3 regions of the Streptomyces kanamyceticus genome follow, and region 3 is predicted to be linked to each of the others. Evidence: predicted binding sites of a transcription regulator. Region 3 holds the regulator's gene; each other region holds the start of a gene.

Region 1 (3,275 bases), 1.2 Mb from region 3:
GCGGAACATCTCGGGGAGCAGCCGCAGCTGCACGGCCCTGGACCGCACGGTGAACCAGATGCCCGCGCCGACGACGAGCGGGATCAGGAGGTAGGTCCACAAGTGGTCGTTCACTTGCAGGATGACGGAGTCCAGGGAGTTCACGGACGAAAGTCTCACCCGGGACAAAAGGCCCGAGCCAGGGACTTAAGTCCTTGGTAAACGGTGAGCAAAGGCACGGTGTGCGCTGACGGGACGGGGGCACGGGCATGCCGAAGGGGCGACACCCTCCGTGAGGAGAGTGCCGCCCCTTCGTACGAGCTAAGCGCTCAGGACAGCCGATCCGCGAGGGATCAGAAGTCCATGTCACCGCCCGGCATGCCGCCGCCGGCCGGGGCAGCGCCCGCCTTCTCCGGCTTGTCGGCGATGACGGCCTCGGTGGTGAGGAACAGCGCGGCGATGGAGGCGGCGTTCTGCAGGGCGGAGCGCGTCACCTTCGCCGGGTCGAGGATGCCCTCGGCGATCATGTCGACGTACTCACCGGTCGCGGCGTTCAGGCCGTGGCCGACGGTCAGGTTGCGCACCTTCTCGACGACGACGCCACCCTCGAGGCCGGCGTTGACGGCGATCTGCTTCAGCGGGGCCTCCAGGGCCAGCTTCACAGCGGCGGCACCGGTGGCCTCGTCACCTTCGAGCTCAAGCTTCTCGAAGACGGCGGCGGCCTGGATGAGGGCCACGCCACCACCGGCGACGATGCCCTCTTCGACGGCGGCCTTCGCGTTGCGAACGGCGTCCTCGATGCGGTGCTTGCGCTCCTTGAGCTCGACCTCGGTCGCGGCACCGGCCTTGATGACCGCAACACCGCCGGCGAGCTTCGCCAGGCGCTCCTGCAGCTTCTCGCGGTCGTAGTCGCTGTCCGAGTTCTCGATCTCGGCGCGGATCTGGTTGACGCGGCCCTGGACCTGGTCGCTCTCACCGGAGCCGTCGACGATGGTCGTCTCGTCCTTGGTGATGACGACCTTGCGGGCGCGGCCGAGCAGGTCGAGACCGGCGTTCTCCAGCTTGAGGCCGACCTCCTCGGAGATGACGGTGCCACCGGTGAGGATGGCGATGTCGCCGAGCATGGCCTTGCGGCGGTCACCGAAGCCCGGGGCCTTGACGGCGACGGACTTGAAGGTGCCACGGATCTTGTTGACGACGAGCGTCGACAGCGCCTCGCCCTCGACGTCCTCCGCGATGATCAGCAGCGGCTTGCCCGACTGCATGACCTTCTCCAGCAGCGGAAGGAGGTCCTTCACGTTGGAGATCTTGGAGTTGACGATCAGGATGTACGGGTCGTCGAGCGACGCCTCCATACGCTCCATGTCGGTGGCGAAGTACGCCGAGATGTAGCCCTTGTCGAAGCGCATGCCCTCGGTGAGCTCAAGCTCGAGCCCGAAGGTCTGCGACTCCTCGACGGTGATGACGCCTTCCTTGCCGACCTTGTCCATCGCCTCGGCGATGAGCTCGCCGATCTGGGTGTCGGCGGCGGAGATGGAGGCCGTCGAAGCGATCTGCTCCTTGGTCTCCACGTCCTTGGCCTGCTCGAGGAGGGCGCCCGAGACGGCCTCGACGGCCTTCTCGATGCCGCGCTTGAGGGCCATCGGGTTGGCACCGGCGGCCACGTTGCGAAGGCCCTCGCGGACCAGCGCCTGGGCCAGGACGGTCGCGGTCGTCGTGCCGTCACCGGCGACGTCGTCCGTCTTCTTCGCGACCTCCTTGACCAGCTCGGCGCCGATCTTCTCGTACGGGTCCTCGAGCTCGATCTCCTTGGCGATGGAGACACCATCGTTGGTGATCGTGGGGGCGCCCCACTTCTTCTCGAGGACGACGTTGCGACCCTTGGGGCCCAGGGTCACCTTGACGGCGTCGGCGAGCTGGTTCATGCCGCGCTCGAGGCCGCGCCGTGCCTCCTCGTCGAACGCGATGATCTTGGCCATGTGAAGTGGTCCTCCCGGACGGGGTGGAAATGCAAACGGACCGTGCTGGTGCCCGCGACGGACGGCCTGCAGCCCTTGTGGTTCCTTGCCCCACCCGGCCCGCGAGCCTCACCGACCCGATCCAAGTTCTGTCACTCTCACGCGGAGAGTGCTAAGCCCAATGATTAGCACTCGACCCCTACGAGTGCAAGGTGCTCCCGTGAGATCCGGACGTACGAGGGACCCCCGGGCCCGCACGGCACACACGAGGGGCCCGTATCCCTGTCGGGATACGAGCCCCTCGCGATGCTTGCTTCGGTGGTCGGTCGCGCCGAGCTAGACGGCGAGTTTGACCATGTCCGCCTGCGGACCCTTCTGGCCCTGCGAGATCTCGAATTCGACTCGCTGACCTTCTTCAAGGGTGCGGTACCCGTCCATCTGGATCGCGCTGTAGTGGACGAAAACATCCGCACCACCGTCGACCGCGATGAAGCCGTACCCCTTCTCCGCGTTGAACCACTTGACGGTGCCCTGAGCCATGCCTAACTCCCCTATTACTGGCCCTTGCACAGGACCGCACTTCGCGGACCCGGGTCAGACCTCCACCACCCATTGGAGATGGGAGGTGTGCGCCGGAACGCGTCGACCGCCGCTGAATGTATCTGTCCAACTGCCGTCTGCAACAGGTCAATCGGACGAGAATTCTGGGCACGTACGATCGGAAATATCTGGAGAATTTGCCGGAGTTCAGGGCAAGTCGGGCCGGGCAAATGCCGCAAAGGACCCAAATGGACTGCACGCTTTGGCTACTTCTTGTCGGCTCCGGGCCGACTTCGTATATGCGCTCGGCACTAACGGCGAAGCACTGTTCCCAACTGTACCGCGCTCAACCATGCAGAATTGCCCCCTCCGTTTCTCTCGCGGAGGGGGCAATTCGGATGACGCTGCGTGCTCTTGCCTGCGGAAGCTCAGCCTCCGGCCACCGCCGGAATGATCGAGACACCGGCACCGTCCGGAGTGGCGGTCTCCAGACCCTGCTCGAAACGGACGTCGTCGTCGTTCACATAGACATTCACGAAACGACGCAGCTTGCCCTGGTCGTCCAGGACGCGGGCGGCGATGCCGGTGTGGTTCTTCTCCAGATCGGCGATGACCTCACCCAGCGTGGCCCCCTCGGCGGCGACCTCCGCCTGGCCGGAGGTGTAAGTGCGGAGAATGGTGGGGATGCGGACGTTGACGCTCATGGGATTCACCTCAGCGGTACGAAGGGAGGGCGCCCCTGAAAGGGGCGCGGGGAACTGCGCGACCAGCCACAGCCGACCCGCGGGGAAGGTCAGC
Region 2 (3,275 bases), 2.6 Mb from region 3:
GTGCACCAGAGCGGAGCCACCACCGGAGACGATGCCCTCCTCGACCGCGGCGCGGGTCGCGGAGATGGCGTCCTCCAGACGGTGCTTCTTCTCCTTGAGCTCCACCTCGGTGGCGGCGCCGACCTTGATCACGCACACGCCGCCGGCCAGCTTCGCGAGGCGCTCCTGGAGCTTCTCGCGGTCCCAGTCGGAGTCCGTGGCGTCGATCTCGGCCTTGATCTGCGAGACGCGGCCCTCGACGTCGGCCTTGTTGCCGCCGCCGTCGACGATCGTCGTGTCGTCCTTGGTGATCGTGACGCGGCGGGCGGTGCCCAGCACGTCGAGACCGACCTGGTCGATCTTGAGGCCGACCTCTTCGGCGATGACGGTGCCGCCGGTGAGGGTGGCGATGTCACCGAGCATGGCCTTGCGGCGGTCGCCGAAGCCGGGAGCCTTCACCGCGACGGCGTTGAAGGTGCCGCGGATCTTGTTCACGACCAGGGTCGAGAGGGCCTCGCCCTCGACGTCCTCGGCGATGATCAGGAGCGGCTTCGAGGCGTTGGCCTGGATGACCTTCTCGAGCAGCGGCAGGAGGTCCTGGATGGAGGAGATCTTGCCCTGGTGGATCAGGATGTACGGGTCGTCGAGGACGGCCTCCATACGCTCCTGGTCGGACACCATGTACGGCGACAGGTAGCCCTTGTCGAAGGCCATGCCCTCGGTGAAGTCGAGCTCCAGGCCGAAGGTGTTGGACTCCTCGACGGTGATGACACCGTCCTTGCCGACCTTGTCCATCGCCTCGGCGATGAGCTCGCCGACCTGCGGGTCCTGGGCCGACAGACCGGCGACGGCCGCGATGTCGGCCTTGTCGTCGATCGGACGGGCGGTGGCGAGGAGCTCCTCGGAGACGGCCGCGACGGCGGCGTCGATGCCCTTCTTCAGGGCGGCCGGGGAGGCGCCCGCGGCGACGTTGCGCAGACCCTCCTTGACCAGGGCCTGGGCGAGCACGGTGGCGGTGGTGGTGCCGTCACCCGCGATGTCGTTGGTCTTGGTCGCCACCTCCTTCACCAGCTGCGCGCCGAGGTTCTCGTACGGGTCCTCGACCTCGACCTCACGGGCGATGGTGACGCCGTCGTTGGTGATGGTCGGGGCGCCGAACTTCTTGTCGATGACGACGTTGCGGCCACGGGGGCCGATCGTCACCTTGACCGTGTCGGCAAGCTTGTTGACGCCGCGCTCAAGGGCGCGACGGGCGTCCTCGTCGAACTTAAGGATCTTCGCCATGGGAGCGATTCAGCCCTCTCGAAAACTCGGGTGAACGAACTGCGCCCCTCGCCGCCCGGCTTCAGCGGGGTGACCAGGGGCGCAGCTCAAAGCAATGCTTCTGCTTCGGGGTGAACTACTTCTCGACGATCGCGAGCACGTCGCGAGCCGAGAGGACGAGGTACTCGTCGCCGTTGTACTTCACCTCGGTGCCGCCGTACTTGCTGTACAGCACGACGTCGCCGACCTTGACGTCGAGCGGCAGGCGCTCGCCGTTCTCGAAGCGGCCCGGGCCCACGGCGAGGACAGCACCCTCCTGGGGCTTCTCCTTCGCGGTGTCCGGAATGACCAGGCCGGAGGCCGTGGTCTGCTCGGCGTCGAGCGGCTGGACCACGATGCGGTCCTCGAGCGGCTTGATGGCAACCTTGGAGCTTGCGGTCGTCACGATCCGGTCTCCCCCTTCGGAGATCTACGGGGTTAACAGTCTGGGGTGGCGACCAGGTGGATCCGTCGTCGCGGGTGCCGGACCTGCCCGTCGCTGTTGGCACTCTCCAGCGGGGAGTGCCAGAAGCGAGACTAGGACGGGGATTAGCACTCGGTCAAGCGGAGTGCCAATCGACTGCGTCTGGCTTTAGCGGGGCTTGGAGTGGTGCTCCCTGTTGTCGCAACGCTTCTTGTGGGCCGGGGGTTCCTTGTCGGCGATTCGTGGGCGCCCCGTTTTCGCCGGGTCGGCAGGTGGGGCTGTGCCCACCCGTTCCGCCCTGCGGAACGCCTGCCCACAGCGGGGAGCGCCGGGCTCCCCCTTCGTGCCCGGTTTACGCGGTACCTTCTGGGCCGCCTTCCGCCCGAGCCTCTCGATCGGGTCCACCGATTCCGCGCAGCCCGTGAGGAGCGTGGGCGCGAGTACGCCGCACAGCAGGGCCCCGGCCAGGAGGCGGCGGCGCGCTCGCGCCCGGGGGGTCACAGGTAGTCCTCCAGCCTGGCCACCGCGTACCCCTTGTCCGTGACCGTCTTCATGACCTTGCGGACCATGTCGGGCATCGTGCCCTTCCAGTCCGCGCGGCCCCGGAAGTGCGTGAGGATGATGTCTCCGGGATGCAGGTCCCGGTCCCACTCGCGCCACTCCATGTGGTCGGCGAACGCCTCCGACGCCCACAGCGGCACCGCCTTGATGCCACAGGACTTGGCGGCGCGCAGGGAGTCCTGGTTGTAGTTGCCGTACGGCGGGCGGAAGAGTTCGGGCCGTTTGCCGTAGCGCTTCGCGATGACGTCCTGCATGCCGCAGATCTCGCGGCGCTGCGCCTCGTAGGAGAGTCCGGGCAGGTAGCGGTGGTTGAGGGTGTGGTTGTTCAGGGTGATGCCGCGGGACTGCATCTTCTTGAAGTACGCGTAGTCCTCCTTGACCAGGTAGTCACTGAGGAACGCGGTGTACGGGAGCTTCAGGTCGCTCATCATCCGCAGCAGCGCCGGGTCCTTCTCGGCGCCGTCGTCGATGGTCAGGAAGACGACCTTCTCCGTGGTCGGGATCGTCGTGAAGACGGGCGGCAGGCTCGACTGGCCCTTGACCTCGAAGCCCTTGCGGGTGGTGATGTGCGGCTTGGCCGCGGGGGCGGGGGGCGCCGCGAGCGGGGTCTTCGCCAGGCCCCAGCGCTTGGCCGCAGCGACCCGCGCGGCCTGGGCCGCGCCGAGCCGCTTGGCGTAGGAGTCGAGGGCGCGGGCGGGCGGGGCCTGGAGCGGCTGCTGGCCGTGGGCCGGTTCGACGGTGTCGGATTCGCCCCCGACGGCGCAGCCCGACGCGATCGCGACGACCGTGATCACCGCGACGGCGGCCCTCGTCTGATTCTTCCGCCTTCTGGCGGATTCTTCCGTTTGTCGTACTAGTTGCATGGCGCCGGATCCTCGCAGCTCAAGGACCTGCCGAAGGGCCGACACCGCCACCGGCCGCGCACCATCCACCGACTGGCCCACAATGGGGCAGGTGAACGACCCGAACACGCCGAGCGGCCACGAGACCGACCCCGGCGACCCTCTCG
Region 3 (3,275 bases):
ACAACCCACCGAATTCACGCCCCGTAAGGGGCGCGGGGGCTGGGCGCATCGTGCTTCGTAAGGGGCGCGGGGGCTGGGCGCATCGTGCTTCGTAAGGGGCGCGGGGGGCTGGGCGCATCGTGCCCCGTAAGGGGCGCGGGGAACTGCGCGAGCAACCCCCACGACCCGCGGGAGGAGAACGCCGAAGCCCCCCGGCACGGGATGAACCGTCTCCGAGGGGCCAACGCACGGCTCAAGGCGCTACCGCCCGTTAAACGCATCCTTGAGGCGAGAGAAAAGCCCCTGCTGCCCCGGCTGGAACTGCCCCGTGGGCCGCTCCTCCCCACGCAGCTGCGAAAGCTCCCGCAGCACCCGCTCCTGCTCGGGATCGAGCTTCGTCGGCGTCAGGACCTCCACGTGCACGATGAGGTCACCACGCCCCCCACCCCGCAGATGCGTTACGCCACGGCCGTGCAGCGGAACCGACTGCCCCGACTGCGTGCCGGGCCTGATGTCGATCTCCTCCAGGCCGTCCAGCGTCTCCAGCGGCACCTTCGTGCCCAGCGCCGCGGCCGTCATCGGGATGGTGACGGTGCAGTGCAGATCGTCCCCGCGCCGCTGGAAGACGGCGTGCGGCAGCTCGTGGATCTCGACGTAGAGGTCACCGGCGGGGCCACCGCCGGGGCCGACCTCGCCCTCGCCCGCGAGCTGGATCCGGGTGCCGTTGTCGACACCCGCGGGGATCTTCACGGTCAGCGTCCGCCGCGACCGGATGCGGCCGTCGCCGGCGCACTCCGGGCAGGGCGTGGGTACGACCGTGCCGAAGCCCTGACACTGCGGGCACGGCCGCGACGTCATGACCTGCCCGAGGAAGGACCGCGTGACCTGCGACACCTCGCCGCGACCGCGGCACATGTCACAGGTCTGCGCGGAGGTACCGGGAGCGGCACCTTCCCCACTGCAGGTCGTACAGACCACGGCCGTGTCGACCTGGATGTCCTTGGTGGTGCCGAAGGCGGCCTCGTTGAGGTCGATCTCCAGACGGATCATGGCGTCCTGGCCGCGGCGCGTGCGCGACCGGGGGCCACGCTGCGACGCCGTACCGAAGAACGCGTCCATGATGTCCGAGAAGTTGCCGAAGCCACCGGCCCCGAAACCGCCCGCACCGCCGCCGCCCGCCTGGGACAGCGGGTCACCGCCGAGGTCGTAGACCTGCTTCTTCTGCGGGTCCGACAACACCTCGTACGCGGCGTTGATCTCCTTGAAGCGCTCTTGAGTCTTCGGATCCGGATTCACATCCGGGTGAAGCTCTCGCGCCAGCCTCCGGAAGGCCTTCTTGATCTCGTCCTGGGAAGCGTCGCGGCGCACGCCGAGTACGGCGTAGTAGTCCGTGGCCACTTACGACTCCGCCAGGATCTGTCCGACGTAACGTGCCACTGCGCGTACTGCTCCCATCGTTCCCGGATAGTCCATGCGGGTCGGTCCGACCACGCCGAGTTTGGCTACTGCCTCGCTGCCCGAACCGTAGCCGACCGAGACCACGGACGTGGAGCTGAGGCCCTCATGGGCGTTCTCATGACCGATCCGTACGGCCATGCCCGAATCCTGCACCTCACCAAGCAACTTGAGGAGCACGACCTGCTCCTCCAGGGCCTCGAGGACGGGCCGGATGGTGAGGGGAAAATCATGTCCGAAGCGGGTGAGATTGGCGGTTCCGCCGATCATCAGCCGCTCCTCGGTCTCCTCCACGAGTGTTTCGAGGAGGGTGGACAGGACGGTCGCGACGGTGCCGCGGTCCTCGGCCTCGAAGGCCTCGGGCAGGTCCTGCACCAGCTGCGGCACGTCCGCGAAGCGGCGTCCCGCGACCCTGCTGTTGAGCCTGGCCCGCAGATCGGCGAGCGAGGTCTCGCCGAACGGCGCCGGGCAGTCGATCATGCGCTGCTCGACCCGGCCCGTGTCCGTGATCAGTACGAGCATCAGCCGGGCGGGAGCCAGCGAGAGCAGCTCCACGTGCCGCACCGTCGACCGCGTGAGCGACGGGTACTGCACGACCGCGACCTGCCGGGTCAGCTGCGCGAGCAGCCGCACCGTGCGCCCCACGACGTCGTCGAGGTCGACGGCGCCGTCGAGGAAGTTCTGGATGGCCCTGCGCTCCGGCGCGGTCATCGGCTTGACGCCCGCGAGCTTGTCGACGAAGAGGCGGTAGCCCTTGTCCGTCGGGATGCGCCCCGCGCTGGTGTGCGGCTGGGCGATGAACCCCTCCTCCTCCAGCGCGGCCATGTCGTTGCGGACCGTCGCCGGGGAGACCCCGAGACTGTGCCGCTCCGTCAGCGCCTTGGAACCGACCGGCTCCTCGGTGCCTACGTAGTCGTGGACGATGGCGCGGAGCACCTCGAGCCTGCGTTCACTGAGCATCGCGCACACCTCCAGCTGTCATACGTCGCGTCGAGCCCCGCCGAGCCCCCTTGCCTGGCACTCACCACGGGCGAGTGCCAGCTACCAAAGGGTCAGTGTACGGCCGTGAGGTACGGCCCCGGCAAGGGCGGACCCGCCGAAGTCACGCACGCGTGTCGGGCAGCGGCTGCCGAACACGGCCCGTACGGATAGCGTCACCGTATGGACGTGGCGCTGGCATGGGAAGCGGCGGGCTGGGAACGACTCGCACCGCGTGTGGGGCGGTGCCGCCTGCCGGTCTGGGACTGCACGGCGGGCCTCGTCGTCGGCGACGACGCGGCCCTCATGATCGAGGCGGGGGCGACCCTGGCCGAGGGCGCGGCACTGCGGACCCGCGCCAGGGAGATCATCGGCGGCGGGCGACGGGTCACGCACCTCGTGTTGACGCACCCGCACTTCGACCACGTTCTGGGGGCCGCGGCCTTCGCGGGCGTGGAGGTGTACGGGGCGGTGGGCATCGACACGGTCTTCGAAAGAGGCCGCGACGAACTGCGCGCCGACGCGGTGCGCCAGGGCGTGAGCCCGGACGCGGCGGCCGAGGCGGCCGATCTCCTCGTCCACCCGCGCCACCTGGTGTGCGGGGAGTGGACGCTCGACCTCGGCGGCGGGGTGCGGGTGCTGCTCGCCAACGTCGGCCCCGGCCATACCGGGCACGACCTCGCGGTGCTTGTCACGGGGGCCGACGGGGGCCGCGAGATCGTGTTCTGCGGCGATCTGGTCGAGGAGTCGGGCGAACCGCAGGCAGGACCCGACGCCGTACCGGAGCAGTGGCCCGCGGCGCTCGACCGGCTCCTGGAGCTGGGCGGTGAGGACGCGCTCTACGTGCCGGGGCACGGTGCGGT

The links. The regulator HrcA, encoded in region 3, represses chaperone genes, less so after heat shock. The targets are predictions, from matches to a motif close to TTNGCACTCNGNNNNNCNGAGTGCNAA.
Region 1: groL (chaperonin GroEL) is a predicted target of HrcA. The motif match lies at 2,123-2,149, and genes of this name have one in related genera.
Region 2: groES (co-chaperone GroES) is a predicted target of HrcA. The motif match lies at 1,831-1,857, and genes of this name have one in related genera.

The regions. Positions count from the first base shown of each region.
Region 1 covers NZ_CP023699.1:5,541,119-5,544,393, reverse strand. Annotated here, with positions in the region: gene CP970_RS23830 (alanine/glycine:cation symporter family protein) at 1-144, opposite strand, end outside; gene groL (chaperonin GroEL) at 333-1,958, opposite strand; gene CP970_RS23820 (cold-shock protein) at 2,274-2,477, opposite strand; gene CP970_RS23815 (MoaD/ThiS family protein) at 2,906-3,181, opposite strand; gene thrC (threonine synthase) at 3,271-3,275, opposite strand, start outside.
Region 2 covers NZ_CP023699.1:4,129,222-4,132,496, forward strand. Annotated here, with positions in the region: gene groL (chaperonin GroEL) at 1-1,263, opposite strand, end outside; gene groES (co-chaperone GroES) at 1,379-1,687, opposite strand; gene CP970_RS16955 (polysaccharide deacetylase family protein) at 2,203-3,129, opposite strand; gene CP970_RS16960 (THUMP-like domain-containing protein) at 3,212-3,275, shown strand, end outside.
Region 3 covers NZ_CP023699.1:6,756,182-6,759,456, reverse strand. Annotated here, with positions in the region: gene dnaJ (molecular chaperone DnaJ) at 241-1,377, opposite strand; gene hrcA (heat-inducible transcriptional repressor HrcA) at 1,378-2,394, opposite strand; gene CP970_RS29105 (MBL fold metallo-hydrolase) at 2,596-3,275, shown strand, end outside.